DNA from 3 places in the Cupriavidus basilensis genome. Region 2 is predicted to be linked to each of the others. Evidence: predicted binding sites of a transcription regulator. Region 2 holds the regulator's gene; each other region holds the start of a gene.
The links. Region 2 encodes FNR, which switches genes on or off when oxygen is low (the NO sensors DNR and NnrR bind a similar motif). Its sites were predicted from a motif close to TTGATNNNNATCAA; they were not measured.

Region 1: F7R26_RS08440 (universal stress protein) is a predicted target of FNR. The motif match lies at 1,831-1,844, and genes of this name have one in related genera.
Region 3: hemN (oxygen-independent coproporphyrinogen III oxidase) is a predicted target of FNR. The motif match lies at 2,794-2,807, and genes of this name have one in related genera.

What each region holds. Positions count from the first base shown of each region.
Region 1 covers NZ_CP062803.1:1,848,995-1,854,016, forward strand. Annotated here, with positions in the region: gene F7R26_RS08430 (PAS domain-containing sensor histidine kinase) at 1-1,144, shown strand, start outside; gene F7R26_RS08435 (response regulator) at 1,141-1,785, shown strand; gene F7R26_RS08440 (universal stress protein) at 1,924-2,760, shown strand; gene F7R26_RS08445 (MBL fold metallo-hydrolase RNA specificity domain-containing protein) at 2,772-4,130, shown strand; gene pyk (pyruvate kinase) at 4,414-5,022, opposite strand, start outside.
Region 2 covers NZ_CP062803.1:2,569,443-2,574,464, reverse strand. Annotated here, with positions in the region: gene ccoG (cytochrome c oxidase accessory protein CcoG) at 1-1,056, shown strand, start outside; gene F7R26_RS11660 (membrane protein) at 1,125-1,343, shown strand; gene F7R26_RS11655 (hypothetical protein) at 1,346-1,591, shown strand; gene fnr (fumarate/nitrate reduction transcriptional regulator Fnr) at 1,678-2,403, opposite strand; gene F7R26_RS11645 (sulfite exporter TauE/SafE family protein) at 2,702-3,466, shown strand; gene F7R26_RS11640 (hypothetical protein) at 3,422-3,931, opposite strand; gene scpB (SMC-Scp complex subunit ScpB) at 4,058-5,022, shown strand, end outside.
Region 3 covers NZ_CP062803.1:4,308,395-4,313,416, reverse strand. Annotated here, with positions in the region: gene F7R26_RS19885 (response regulator) at 1-356, shown strand, start outside; gene F7R26_RS19880 (ATP-binding protein) at 328-1,467, shown strand; gene F7R26_RS19875 (ABC transporter substrate-binding protein) at 1,505-2,647, opposite strand; gene hemN (oxygen-independent coproporphyrinogen III oxidase) at 3,053-4,474, shown strand; gene F7R26_RS19865 (c-type cytochrome) at 4,539-5,022, opposite strand, start outside.

The sequences.
Region 1 (5,022 bases), 720 kb from region 2:
GCGGCGGCTTCGGCGCGCGGGGGAAGACAACCTGGCGCGCATCCAGGACAGCGAGGCTCGCCTGGCAGGGATCATCCGCTCGTCGATGGAAGCGATCATCACGGTGGACGAAGCGCAGTGCATTGTGTTGTTCAACCCCACGGCGGAGCGTCTTTTCGGGTACACCTCCGCCCAGGTGACCGGCCGCCCCCTGGCGGACCTGATTCCGGCGCGCTTTCGTATGGCACATGAGGCGCACGTACGCCGGTTCGGCGTCACCGGGGTCACGGACCGGCAGATGGGCCAGCAGCGGGTACTGCATGCGCTGCGCCAGGACGGCACGGAGTTCCCCATCGAGGCTTCCATCTCCCAGACGCAGGACGGCGCCGGCAAGCTGTTTACCGTCATCCTGCGGGACACCACGGAGCGGGTGAGGGTGGAGACGGCCCTGCGGCAGTCGCGCGAGGAGCTCCAGCAACTCTCCGACCGGGTCCAGGCATCGCGGGAAGAGGAACGCCGCCGTATCGCCCGCGAGTTGCACGACGACCTGGGCCAGCGCCTGAGCGCGCTGAAGATGGACCTGGCTATCCTCGTCAGCGACCTCATGGATGCCGGAACGGCGCCTGCCTTGCTGGACCAGGCCGCCGCCATGCACCTGGTCATCGACGAAACCGTGGCTTCGGTGCGACGCATCGCCGCCGACCTGCGCCCGGCGTTGCTGGACGAGCTCGGCCTGATCCCGGCGATCGAATGGCTGGCAAAGGAGTTCTCCGCCCGCTATGGCGTCAATGTCATCACCCATGCCGCCGAGGAGGAAGACGTCGGCGAGCACGCGGCCACCGCGGTATTCCGTATCGTGCAGGAGGCGCTTAGCAATGTCGTGCAGCATGCGCAGGCCAACCGGGTCGATATCGAGCTGGTTCGCCAGGACGACCATTTTGAGCTGACCGTGCGGGACAATGGCCACGGCAATGCCGCCACGCAGCCTGCCGGTGGCGAGCGGGTATCGCTGGGGCTGGTGGGGATCCGGGAGCGCGCACGGCTGCTTGGGGGCACCGTGGCGACAAGCCAAGCGCCTGGCGAGGGCTTCTGCCTGACCGTGCGCTTTCCGTTGGCCACAGCCACAGCCACAGCCACAGCCGCGAGCGCGGAGGCAAGCCCATGATCCCCGTGATGATCGCCGACGACCACGCCGTGATGCGCGACGGGCTGCGCCACATCCTGAGCCGCGCGGGTGGCTTCGAGGTGGTGGGTGAGGCGGTGGATGGCGCTGCCGTGCTGCAGATGGCGCGCGACTGCAAGGCCCGGGTCATCCTGCTGGACCTCTCCATGCCCGGGCGCAGCGGGCTGGAGTTGATCAGGCAATTGCGCGTGGAGCAGCCCGAGCTGCGTATTCTGGTGCTGACCATGCATGCCGAGGAGCAGTACGTGGTGCGCGCGTTCCGGGCCGGGGCGGCGGGCTACCTGACCAAGGAAAGCGCGGCCACGGAGCTGGTCAGCGCGATTGGCAAGGTCGCGGCGGGGGGCACCTACGTGAGTCCCGCGATGGCCGAGAAGCTGGCCAACAGCCTGCAGGACGAGCGCCGCGAGGATCCCCACCTGCGCCTGTCGGATCGCGAGATGGAAGTCTACCGCCGCCTGGTGCTGGGCGAGCCGCTGACCGAGATCGCTGCCGCCTTGTGCGTCAGCGCCAAGACCGTAAGCACCTACAAGATGCGGTTGATGGAAAAACTGCGGTTGCCCAGCGAGGCGGCGCTGGTGCGCTATGCGATCCAGCATCGCCTGTTTGACGAAGGCGATATCTAGCTCCTGCGCTTCCCGCGCTTACCGCGCTTCCCGCGTTTGCTGCGCTTGATCTGGGACAAAGTGCGGCAGGCGCGCTGTGCCACCATGAACTGGACCGGGTCTGCCAGCAGGCATGCTCGCCAATACATGGAGCACATCATGGACTACCGGACCGTGCTGGTCGCGCTCGGAGCGGATCCCGACTGCGCATCCCGCGTCAGGATGGCTGCCGACCTGGCAGCCTCTTTTGGCGCGCATGTCACCGGCGTCAGCGCCACCGGCCTGCGCCTGGACCCGATCCGGGGCGCGGGCGATGACGCTGCGCGGCATATGGCGGCGTCGCGCGGCAGGCTGCTGTCGCAGGCCACGCTGCAGGGCGAGATACTGAGCAGCACCATGGCGGCGCAGGCGCCGGGCGTACCGTTCTCGCACCGCGTGGTGGAGGAGGAAACCGGCTGGGTCCTGGCGCAGGAGGCCCGCGTAGCCGATCTGGCCGTGATGGCTCGGCCGGTGGCAACGCAGGAAGTGGCATCGCTGGGCGCCGGGGCGGCCGAGTACGTGCTGCTTAACGCCGGCCGCCCGGTATTGCTGGTGCCGCAGGCGTTTCGCCGGCTGCATGGCGGGCACGTGGCGATCGCATGGGACGGGCAGCGCGAAGCGGCCCGGGCCGTGGCCGACGCCATGCCTTTGCTGCTGCGCGCCAGCCACGTCACCATCATCGGCGTCTGGGACGATCGCGGCGAACCGCGGGCGGACTCGGAGCCGGTGGCCGGCTTGCGGCATTACCTGCAGCGCCATGGCATCGTGGCCGGCGTGCGCAACGTGCAGAAGGCGGGGCCCGTCGCCACCTGTCTGCTCGACGCGGTTGGCGCGCTGGGGGCCGACATGCTGGTGGCCGGGGGCTACGGCCACTCGCGCATGCGCGAACTGATCATGGGCGGCACCACGCGCACGTTGATGCATCACGCGCCGGTGCCACTGTTGTTGTCGCATTGACGGAGCGCGCCATGCAGCTGCAATTTCTCGGCGCGACCGATACCGTCACGGGGTCCAAGTATGTGCTCGACACCGGCCGCAGCCGCGTGATGGTGGACTGCGGGCTGTTCCAGGGCTACAAGGCGCTGCGCCTGCGCAACTGGGACCGCTTGCCGGTCGATCCGTCCACGCTGGACGCGGTAGTGCTCACGCACGCGCATATCGACCATAGCGGATACCTGCCGCTGCTGGTGCGCAACGGCTTTCGGGGGCGGGTGTTCTGCACCATGGGCACCGCGCAGCTGTGCCAGATCCTGCTGCCCGACAGCGCGCACCTGGCGCAGGAGGACGCGCACTACGCCAACCGCAAGGGCTACTCGCGGCATCAGCCGGCGTTGCCGCTCTACGACGGCGCGGACGCCGTGCGCGCCTTGCGCCGGCTCGACCCGTTTCACTACGACACGCGGGTGCGGGTGACGCCCGACGTGGAGGCGGAGTTTCATCGCGCCGGGCATATCATCGGCTCGGCCATCGTGACGCTGCATGTGGATGGCAAGCGGATTGTGTTTTCCGGCGACCTGGGACGCCAGCACGACGTCGTGATGCGCGCCCCGGAGATCCTTCGCGAAGCGGATCACTTGCTGATCGAGTCCACCTACGGCGACCGCGCCCATCCCGCGGAGGATCCGCTCGACACGCTGGGCGAGGTCGTCAGCCGCACCATCGGGCGCGGCGGCAGCGTGGTGATTCCCGCGTTTGCCGTCGGGCGCACCCAGGCGCTGCTGTATTGCCTCTACAAGCTGCGCGAGCAAAACCGTATTCCGCAGGTGCCGGTCTACCTCAACAGCCCGATGGCGATCGACGCCACCACGATCTTCGCCCTGCACCCGGACGAACTGCGGATCGATCGCGCCGCCTGCGCGGCGGCCTGCCATATCGCCATCCTGATCCAGAGCATGCAGCAGTCCATGTGGCTGAACCGTGACCGCGCACCCAAGATCATCCTGGCCGGCAGCGGCATGGCAACCGGCGGGCGGGTGGTGCATCACCTGGAGACCTATGGCCAGGATGCGCGCAATACGATATTGCTCTCGGGCTTCCAGGCCGCCGGCACCCGCGGCGCGGCGCTGGCCTCGGGCATGCGTGAACTGCGCATCCATGGCAAGCAGGTCGCCATCCAGGCTTCGGTGGAGCAGATCACTTCACTCTCGGCCCATGCCGACGCCAATGAACTGATGACGTGGCTTGGCGGCTTCGGCGGCCCGCCCCGGCAGACCTTCGTGGTGCATGGCGAGCCGTGCGCGAGCGACGCCCTGCGCCAGCGGATCGAGCGGGAGCTGCGCTGGGCGGTCACGATGCCGGAGTATCTTCGTTCATACGCGCTGGACTAGGCGGGCATGGCAAGCGGTGGCCGGCGCCATCCCCGCCGGCGTCTCGGCGGCATTTCGGCGTCAACTCGGCGGCATCTCAGCCGGCATGGATGGCCCGCTTCTGTGTAGCGAGCGCAGGCGACTTTGACTGGTGCAGCGTCAGGAATACCGTCCAATATCCAGCAGCACGTCGCATTCCACGGTCCGATTGCCACGGGAATCGATTACTTCGCGGCCGATGATATCAACGATAGTGCTCAACTTTATCTCCTTGAAACAGTTTGGATTTGAGATCAGGACGCGCTTATTCAACCTGCGCAATTCGTAACAGGTTCGTCGTCCCAGCTGTGCCAAATGGCATGCCCGCCGCGATGACAATGGTCTCGCCTTTTTTTGCCAATCCCTCGCGTGCTGCGGTCTGGCACGCAAATACGGTCATTTCCGAGACTGCTGCAACGTCGTGGTTCACGACCGGGTGTACCCCCCACACCAGGGCAAGCTTGCGGGCGGTACTGAGCTTGGGCGTCATGCCTATAATGTGTGCTTTTGGACGTTCCCGCGCCATGCGTAAAGCGGAGTAGCCAGAGCTGGTATAAGCGACGGTGGCGGCGACACCCAGCAGGTCTACGACATTGCGCATTGCCAATCCGATTGCGTCGGCAATCTCAGCACGTGCAGGGCTATGGGATTCCTTCATCGTCTCGACGAAGAATGGATCGGCTTCGGTCTGATCAATAATGCTGCTCATCATGCGAACCGCTTCGATCGGAAACTTTCCCGATGCGGACTCGGCTGACAGCATCACCGCATCAACCCCGTCGTAGATCGCGGTTGCGACGTCCGACGCTTCTGCGCGGGTGGGCACCGGCGCATTAATCATCGACTCAAGCATTTGCGTAGCCACAATCACGGG
Region 2 (5,022 bases):
GAAGGCGACCGCTTTGCCCGCATCCGCCTGGACGGCGACCCCTGGAGCGTGCGCAAGCTGCGCCTGAAGGCCACCAAGCACACGCTCTGGATCGTGATCGCGCTATGGACGGGCTTTACCTTCGTCGGCTACTTCTCGCCCATTCGCACGCTCGGCGCGCAGGTGCTGAGCCTCTCGCTGGGTCCGTGGCAGACGTTCTGGATGCTGTTTTACTCGTTTGCCACCTGGGGCAACGCCGGCTTCATGCGCGAGCAGGTCTGCAAGTACATGTGCCCGTATGCGCGTTTCCAGAGCGTGATGGTGGATCGCGACACCTATGTGGTCACCTATGACGTAGGCCGCGGCGAGCCGCGCGGCAGCCGCTCGCGCAAGGCGGACCACAAGGCTGCCGGGCTGGGCTCGTGCGTGAATTGCAGCATCTGCGTGCAGGTCTGTCCTACCGGCATCGATATCCGAGATGGCCTGCAGTACGACTGCATTGGCTGCGGCGCCTGTATCGACGCCTGCAACCAGGTCATGGACAAGATGGCTTACCCGCGCGGGCTGATCGGCTATACGTCTGAGAACGCCATGCGCAGCGCGCTCTCGGAGACCGTGGCACGCAAGCGCCTGGTGCGGCCGCGCACGGTGATCTACTCGGTGATCTGGCTGGCGCTGGTCGCCGGCTTCATGGCCTCGCTGGCCATGCGCACGCCGCTCAAGGTCGATATCATCCGCGACCGCGGCGCGCTGGGGCGGGAAGTGGAAGGGCGCTGGATCGAGAACGTGTACCGGCTGCAGCTGATCAACACGACCGAGGCGCCGACGCGCGTCGCCGTCAGCGCGGGCAGCGATGAGCTCAAGGGCTTGGCCGTGGAATATGATCACGCTGCCGGCAACCTGGAGCCCACGTCCAATCGCCTGATTCCCATCCGGGTGCGCGTGCCGATCGAGTCCGCGGCGCAGGGCACGCACAAGATCGAGGTCACGGTGACCGCGGTGCCCGACAAGGGCGCGGGGGGGCATGGCGCGGAGATTCGACAGAGCACCAGCTTTATCGTGCCGCGCAATCTATGAGGCGACGGGGGACGCTGGATGCACCAATCCGTACGCTACAGACGCGATCTAGAACTAGAGGAGGCCAGATGACGCAGCAAAGCAATCCCTGGTGGAAGGAGCCATGGCCGTGGCTGCTGATGAGTGGGCCGTTCGTGGCCATGGTGGCCTGCGGGGTCACGATCTGGCTGGCCATGACCCACCCGGATCCGCCCATTGAGGAAGGGGTCGCTCGCCACGGCCTGGTGGTCGAGAAGGCGGGCAGCGCGGCACGCCAGGCAGCGCCGGTCGCGGCGCAAGCGAGGTGATCATGAGGCTACGCTGGCTGATGTGGGTGTTGTGGCCCGCTTTCCTGGTCGCCGGGCTGACGACCGCGCTGGTATTCTCCATGGTCGATCCCGGTGACCTGCGCTTCTTCGGCCAGCCGGTCGAGGCATCGCGGGAGGCGGTCTACACCGTGGGCTTCCTGATCGCGTGGGTGCTGTGCTCGCTGTCGAGCGGCTTGACGTTGTACACCATGCCCACGCGGCTGGCGGACACGGACGAGCTGGAGTGACTGTGATGCGCGCCTTGCCGGTTCAGGCCAGCAGGCGCGGCATCGCGGCGAGCCGCCGCGGGCGAGGGCGGCCCGCGACGTGCACGTCAGCAGGACTTGTTGACGATCTGCTTGATCCCCACCATGTCGACCAGCTTGACGTGGCGCTGGCGAATCTGGATCAGGCCGGCTTCCGCAAAGCGCGAGAACAGGCGGCTGACGGTTTCGAGCTTGAGCCCCAGGTAGCTGCCGATTTCCTCGCGGCTCATGCGCAGCACAAATTCGGAGGCCGAATAGCCGCGCGCGGACAAGCGCTCGGACAGGTTGATCAGGAAAGCGGCAAGCCGCTCCTCGGCGCGCATCGATCCGAGCGTGATCAACATGACCTGGTCCTGCGAGATCTCCTTGCTCATCAGGCGCATGAACTGATGCTGCAGGGAAGGCAGGACGTTGGACAGCGTCTGGAGATCGCCAAAGCGCACCACGCAGACTTCGGTATCTTCCAGTGCGGTGGCGTCCGACGCGTGTTGCATCTCGCCAAGGCCGTCGAGGCCGACGACTTCGCCGGGAAGGTGGAAGCCCGTGATCTGCGAGCGGCCGTCTTCCATTGTCAGGTGGGTCTTGAGCGTGCCGAAGCGAATCGCGTAGACGGCGGTGAGAGGATCGCCGAGGCGGTACAGGGTTTCGCCCTTGCGTACGCGCACCCGGTCCTGGACCAGCGTATCCATCTTTTCGAGGTCCTGCTGCGACATGCCGACGGGCAGGCAGAGCTGGCCGAGCGAGCAAGTGGAGCAGCGGGGCGACATCTCGGTAATGGGAATGGTGGTGAGCAATTGGGGCCTGTCGGTTTAGCGCAGTCAATCAAGCGCGATGTGGCAGGCGCATTGAGTTGAGAGCTTGACGTTGAGAGTCGTCGGTTGGAAGCGCTATCCACATCGGCCTGGCGCGCGGGTCTTGCGGCAGTGCGCTATCTGTGCAGCGCGGCTTGCCGTGCCCGTCGTCATGTTGTGCGAGCGCGCTGATGTACGCGGGCGCCAAGCTTCATGTTGATAGCGCCTCTTGGAGCTGCGGGGGCGCGTTCGCCGCATTTTACCGCGCCGGACGTTGCGATTGTGTGATTGGGAGGAGAAGTTGACCATAGGCGTGCTTATCAGCGTATTTACCCTGGCTTTGCTGGGCGGCGTGCACTGCGCCGCCATGTGCGGCGGGATCGCGCTGGCGGCGGAGCAGGGCGGCGTTGCGCGCGTGCCTGCCACGGTGCTCCGGCGTCCCGGCCATTGGTTGCTGGAACTGCTTGTCATGCATGCCGGGCGGCTGAGCATGTATGCGGTGCTGGGAGGCTTGCTGGGTGCCCTTGGTGCCGGTGTCTGGAAGGCACAGTACCTGCCGCTGCAGCGTTGGCTGTTCGGGATCGGCAGCGTGATGCTGGTGCTGTCGGGCTTGTGGATGTTGTGCGGGCGCACCATGGGTACGGGTGGGCTTGAGCGGCTCGCCGCCCGGGGCGCGGGTGGCTTGCTGCGCGGCCTTGGCGCTGTCGGGGCGCGCTTGCCAGCTGTGGCCCGGGCGCATGGGCAGGGCCGCTTGCTGCGCCGCTACGGCATGGGGCTAGCCTGGGGGCTGGTCCCGTGCGGCATGGTGTACGGTGCTCTTGCCATGGCGTTGCTGGCCGGCAATGCTCTGTCGGGCGCGCTGGTGATGGCCGTGTTTGGCCTGGGCACCCTGCCGAACCTGCTGGTGATCTCGGGCCTGTCCGGCTATCTCAGGCAGCTTTCGCGGCGCCCGGCGTTGCGCGCTGGCGCTGGCCTTGCGGTGGTGGCTTTTGGCTTGGCCGGGGTGGCGCGCGCGCTGCTTTTACCTGAGACGCTTGCCGCGCATGGATTCTGCCTGGTCTTCTGAAGCGCCGTTTCGTGGTGTATCTGTCACTTCCTCGCTGAGGTAGCTGTGCGAATCGGTTGCAGGTTTGCCAGGGAATGCCATACAATCGCAAGAACAGCGATATCGCGCAGCGTATTTCATCGTGGCATCGTCAGGTAGCATCCGCTGCTCAGGGATGCATGCCAGGAACACCCAGGCAGGCATCAGCGCCAGGGACCGTTCCCCATCCGCCGTCCGGTTCAAAAGATTCGGTTCAAAAGACCAGCCACGGCAGGGCGGGGTGAAATAGGCCAGCAGGCCCGATATCCGTATTTTCTTGCACCCGGCGCGTTCGATGATAAACGCCGCGCCGGACAGGTCCGCCACATCAGGGGGAAGGCGCGACGCAAGGGCTCCGTCGACTGGCAGATAAAGCCGGTGGCCGGGCGATCTCCTGCCGGTCAGGTCCGGCACCCGATGCAATAAAAGAAGGCGCACGGCTGGCATGCATCAAGCATGCGGTTGGCTGCGCGGCCAGATGGCGGTGGCAATCCCTACCGCTGAACCCGCAATCTCCAGTGCGCCCGGGATCAACCGGGGCGCAGGTGCAAAGACAGGCTGCACGCAATCAACATGAATACCCAAGAGGCGAAGATCGTCCTCGAGACCGCGCTGATCTGCGCGCAGGAACCGTTGCGCGTCAATGACTTGCGCCGGCTGTTTGCCGACGAAGTCGGTGCCGACACCATTCGCGTGCTGCTGGAAGAGTTGCGCCGCGACTGGGAGCAACGCGGCGTGGAACTCGTGGCACTGGCCAGTGGCTGGCGTTTCCAGAGCCGCCCTGTCATGCGCGAGTACCTGGATCGGCTGAATCCGGAAAAGCCGCCCAAGTACTCCCGCGCCGTGATGGAGACGCTGGCGATCATCGCCTACCGGCAACCGGTCACGCGGGGCGATATCGAGGAAATCCGCGGTGTCGCGGTCAGCACCGAAGTCGTGAAGAAGCTCGAGGACCGCAGCTGGATCGAGGTGATCGGCCACCGTGACGTGCCCGGACGGCCTGCGCTTTATGCCACCACCAAGAACTTCCTTGATGACCTCGGCCTGCGCACGCTCGATGAATTGCCGCCGCTGGAAGACATCCAGGCCCAGGCGCAGGTCGCAATGCTGAATCAGGAGCCGATCGACTTCGAGGCGCTGGGCACGGTGCCGGCCGATAGCGACGAAGAGGCATTCGCGGAACCTGGCGATGATCAGGCCGGCGCTGCCGAGCTGGTTGTGGCGGATCCCGGAGAGGGTGAATCGACCCCTTCGGGCGTGGCTGCCCCCGACGGTCTAGCGGCCGGCGCCACGGACGGCATTGCCGGTTTGGTGGATGCGTTTGAAAGAAAGGAGGCCGTGGCGCAAGCGGAAGCTGGGTTCACACCCACGCCCGAGGCCGAGGCGGAAGTGCCGGCGACGCCTGAGCCGGACGGTAAGCCAGGGAGCGAGCCGGTGGCCGCCGAGCCCGCCGGCGCGCGGTCCGGCGACGCAGCCGAGGAGCAAGCCGTCGAAGACGGTGAAACAAATGAGCAAACGGACACGCCCGCCAACGGTTA
Region 3 (5,022 bases), 1.7 Mb from region 2:
TCCGGGGCGGCGGCGCGAAACGCCCGGCGGCGGCGGGCGGCCATGAACTGCGCTTCGGCAACTGGCGCCTGAACACCACGCTGCGCCAGCTGGTGGATGGCGAGGAAACCGTGGTGCCGTTGTCCAATGCGGAATTCCGGCTGCTGCTGGCGTTTATCGAGCACCCGAACCGCGTGCTGGATCGCGAGCTGCTGATCAACCAGGCGCGCGGCCGCGATCTCGATGTCTTCGATCGCAGCATCGACCTGCTGGTCTCGCGCCTGCGCCAGAAGCTGCGCGACGATCCGCGCGACCCGACGCTGATCCGTACCGTCCGAGGCGAGGGCTATGTCTTCACCGGTGCCGTCGAAGCCTGAGCGCGCGGGCTGGGTAGCCCGCCACGACTCCATGTTCATCCGGCTGTTCCTGGTGATGGCCGCGATCATGCTGGCCGTGCATCTGCTCGGCGTCACGGTCATCGAGAGCGTGTTCCCGCGCCCGGGGCATACCGGCTTCACCTTCGTCCCCGGCGACGAGATGCCGCCGCCGCCCCCGGATGCCGAGGCGCGCGCGGACAACGGCCAAGGCGGGGCCGGGGCCCCAGTGCCGCCACGCCGCCCGCGCCGCACCCACGGTCTTGGGCCGCCGCGCCTGGGCCAGCTGTTCCAGCTCGCCGCCATTGTGGCCGCGTCCTGGGTGGGCGCACGATTGCTGGCCAGGCCGGTCCAGCGCCTGGCCAGCAGCGCCGGCAGGCTGGCCCAGGACGTGCATGCCCCGCCGCTGGACGAAGACAGCGGCCCGGCCGAGGCCCGCGCCGCAGCCAAGGCCTTCAACCACATGCAGCAGCGCATCCGCACCCAGCTGGCACAGCAATCGCGTTTCCTGGCCGCCGTGTCCCACGACCTGCGCACCCCGCTCACCCGCATGAGCCTGCGCATCGAAGGCGTCGACGACAACCAGGTCCGCTATCGCCTGCGCCAGGACCTGGCGGAGATGAACGGTCTGATCGATGCCACCCTGTATTACCTGCGCGAGCGCGACGGCGCTGCCGCGCCGCGCCAGCGGGTGGACGTGCATGCCTTGCTGCAAGCCGTGGTGGACGATGCCACGGAAGTCGGCCAGGACGTCACCTTGTCTGGCGACGCCGAGCCGCTGCTGGCCTATCCGGCCGAACTGCGCCGGGCCGTGGTCAACCTGGTCGAGAACGCGCACCGCTACGGCGGCAGCGCGTGCATTGAACTGGTGGACAGCCCCGAGCGGGTGGTGATCGATGTGTGCGACAACGGCCCCGGCATTCCGCCGGAGGAAATGGCGCGCGTGCTGGAGCCGTTCTACCGGCTCGAATCCTCGCGCAACCGTGCCACCGGCGGGGTCGGCATGGGCCTGTCGATCGCCGCGGATATCGTCTCGCGCCACGGCGGCGAGCTCAGCCTGGCCAACCGGGCGGAAGGCGGCCTGCGGGTGCGCATCGTGCTGCCGCGCGCCTGAGCCCCGGGCGGCCCGGTGCCAACGCTACCGTTACCGCTCACCGCGCGGTGCCGCCACCCATCGCCGCAAGCTGCACATACTGCGAGCCGCGCGAGCCGCGCGTGAAATCCAGCACGAAATCGCCCACGTCGACGCGGGCCTGCAGCGCGCGCCGCAGGTCCGCCGGGCCGGCCCCGCGCGGCGCGGCCAGCGCCGTGCGCACCAGCCAGGCCGCGCCGATATAGCCGGCCAGCGTGGCCGGCGAGGCGGGTTCGTCCAGGAACTGCTTCATCCGGCCCACGTGCTCCTTGACCACGCGCAGGGTCAGGTCCTGCGGTCCCGGGGCGATCTGCGTCAGCACGATGCCGCCGACGTAGCCGGCGCCAAGAATTTCGCGTGCCGCCAGCGAATTGACCGCCGACAAGCCCACCAGGAAGCCGTACCAGCCGCGCGCCGCCAGCGCGCGGCCGAGATTGCCATAAGCCAGCGTATCGCCCGCCACGATCACCGCGGCCGGGCGCGCGGCGGCGATGCGTTGCGCCACCGCGCCGGTGTCGCCGCCCTTGCCCGTATCCAGCGTGAGTGCCTGCAGTCCCGGTTCCTGCTCGGCCTGGCGCCGCCACGGCGTGCCGCTAGCCAGGCTGCCGGCCGCAAAATCCGGCGCCACGGCCAGCACCAGTTGCTTGAGGCCATAGCTGCGCAACTGCCGGATGGCCGCATCCAGCTCGCTGCGGTAGTCGGCCCGCGTGTACCAGACGTGATCCGCCGCGAGCGACAGCCCCGACAGCGGCGCCACGATCTGCACGCCGCGCCGGGCTAGCTCGGGCGAGGCGGCCAACACCGGCAGCAGCGCATCGCTGGGGCCGAACAGCAATTCCGCCCGCTCCCCGTCGACCAGCGACAGCGCCTGCGCGGTGGCCGCGCGCGGATCGGCGTCGACCTCGCGCACCACATGCACCACGCGCGGCTCGCGCGCGCCGGCGTTGGCCGCATCGAACATCACTTTGGCCCCCGCCAGGTAGTCGCGCGCCAGGTCGGCCTGGGCGCCGCCCCGGTCCACCAGGTGGCCGATCACCAGCGGGCGGCGCGGCGGCACCTGCGCCAGCAAGGAGGCGGGCGCCAGCATGGCGCTGCCAAGCGCGGCCAGGACCCGGCGGCGCGGCGGCCGTGCGGGGTTGGCGATCAGGGAAGAAGCGTGCATGGGAATCCGCGAGGCCAGGTACAGAGCAATTGCATGATTGGGGGAGAGCGCCGCGCAGCCTATCCGGCCCAGGTGACGCTGGCATGACGCCGGGCATGTCATTGGCATGTCGCGGCCGTAACGCGCCGCATGTCATGGGCCGCGGCTTGACCCCGGTCAACGCAGGCACGGGCGGCGCGCCCTACGATGGGCCATCGAATCCACGACAAAGGCCGCCCCATGGCTGCGACTGCCCCCGCCCCGTTTCCCAATGCAATGTCCGTTCCCATTGGCGTTGCCGTCTCGGGCCAGTCCCGCACTTGCTCCGGCAAGTGCGGCGCCGCCTGCACCGGCAAGCCGGCGGGACGCGGCGCAGCCGCGCCGGGCCCGCATGCCTTGTCCGACTTTCGCGCGCTGGCGGGGCGCATGGATATCAACGGCCCGCGCTACACCTCGTACCCGACGGCGGACCGCTTCCACGGCGGCTTCGGCGCGCAGGACTACCAGCAGGCGCTGGCCGATTGCGCTGCCAGCGCCACCCACGCCGCCAGCACGGCCAAAGCCGCCGCGCCGCTCTCGCTGTACGTGCACGTGCCTTTCTGCGAGAACATCTGCTACTACTGCGGCTGCAACAAGATCATCACCAAGGACCACCGCCGCAGCGCCCGCTACGTGGACTACCTGGCGCGCGAGATGGCGCTGGTGGCGCAGCAGCTCGGCACGCGGCGCGAGGTAGTGCAGTCGCACTGGGGCGGCGGCACGCCGACCTTCCTCGATCCCGCCGAGATGCGCCGCGTCATGGACGCGCTGCACCAGCACTTCCGCCTGCTGCCCGAGGGCGAGCACTCGATCGAGATCGACCCGCGCCGCATCGGCGACGCGCAGATGGCGCTGCTGGCGGAACTTGGCTTTAACCGCATCAGCCTGGGCGTGCAGGATTTCGACGCCGAGGTCCAGCGCGCCATCCACCGCGTGCAATCGCTGGCCGAGACGCAGGCGGTCGTCGACGCCGCGCGCCGGCTGGGTTTCCGCTCGGTCAGCATGGACCTGATCTACGGCCTGCCGCACCAGACCACGGCGCGTTTTGCCGCCACCGTGGAACAAGTGCTGGCAATGCGCCCGGACCGGCTCTCGGTGTACAGCTACGCGCACTTGCCGCACGTGTTCAAGCCGCAGCGGCGCATCGACGAACGCGCACTGCCGGCCGCCGCCGAAAAACTCGACATCCTGGTCGCCACGATCGAGCAGCTGACCGCCGCGGGCTACGTCTACATTGGCATGGACCACTTCGCGCTGCCGGACGACGCGCTCGCCGTGGCCCAGCGCGAGGGCCGGCTGCAGCGCAACTTCCAGGGCTATTCCACCCACGCCGGCCATGACCAGCTCGGCTTCGGCGTTTCGTCAATCGGCGCAGTGGCGGGCCGTTACGTGCAGAACGCCCGCACGCTGGATGACTACTACAGTGGCCTCGACGCCGGCGTGCTGCCGGTGATGCGCGGCTTCGCCATGCGTGACGAAGATCGCTTGCGGCGCGATGTGATCGGCGCGCTGATGTGCAATGGCGTGTTGGACATGGCGGCAGTCGAAGCGCGCCACCGCATCGATTTTGCCGGGCACTTCGCGCACGAGCTGGCGGAGCTGGCGCAGCTGGCCGAAGACGGACTGGTGCGCTGTGAGCCAGGCCGCATCGAGGTGACACCGCTGGGGCGTTTGCTGGTGCGCCGCCTGGCCATGGTGTTCGACGGCTTCCTGCGCGAGGATGCCCGGCGCACCGAGCCCGCTGCCATCCGGAGCGCTGATGCGGGTACGCCTTTGCCGATGCCAACGCGCTACTCGCGCGTGGTTTAAGTCACACCGGAAAGCAAAAAGCCCGCGGCATGCCGCGGGCTTTTTTGTTGAGAGCTGCTTGCGCTTACTTCGAAGCGTTGGCCATGTAGTCCACTGCGGCCATCACGTCGGCATCGGGGCCGGCGTAGCCACCCTTCGGCGGCATCACGCCCTTGCCCTTCAGGGCGAAGGCATGCACGGCGTCCATGCCTTCCTTCAGGCGCGGCGCCCAGGCTGCCTTGTCGCCGAACTTCGGCGCACCGGCAACACCGGCCGCGTGGCAGGCGGCGCAGACTTGTTCGTAGACCTTCTTGCCCACTTCGGCGGAAGCCGGTGCGGCGGCTGCAGGTGCCGCTGCGGGAGCGGCCGGAGCAGCGGCTGCGGCAGGCGCAGCGGCGTCCGAGGCAGCAGCCGTAGCCGCAGCGGCGGCGGGCGCAGCCGGTTCCGGGAACTTGGCGCCGCCGGCGTCGGCCATATAGACCACGGCACGGCCGAGTTCGTAATCGGAGTAGTCGTCGGCGGTGGTGCCGGCGCGGGCTTGCATGGCGCCCTTGCCATGCAGCACGGAG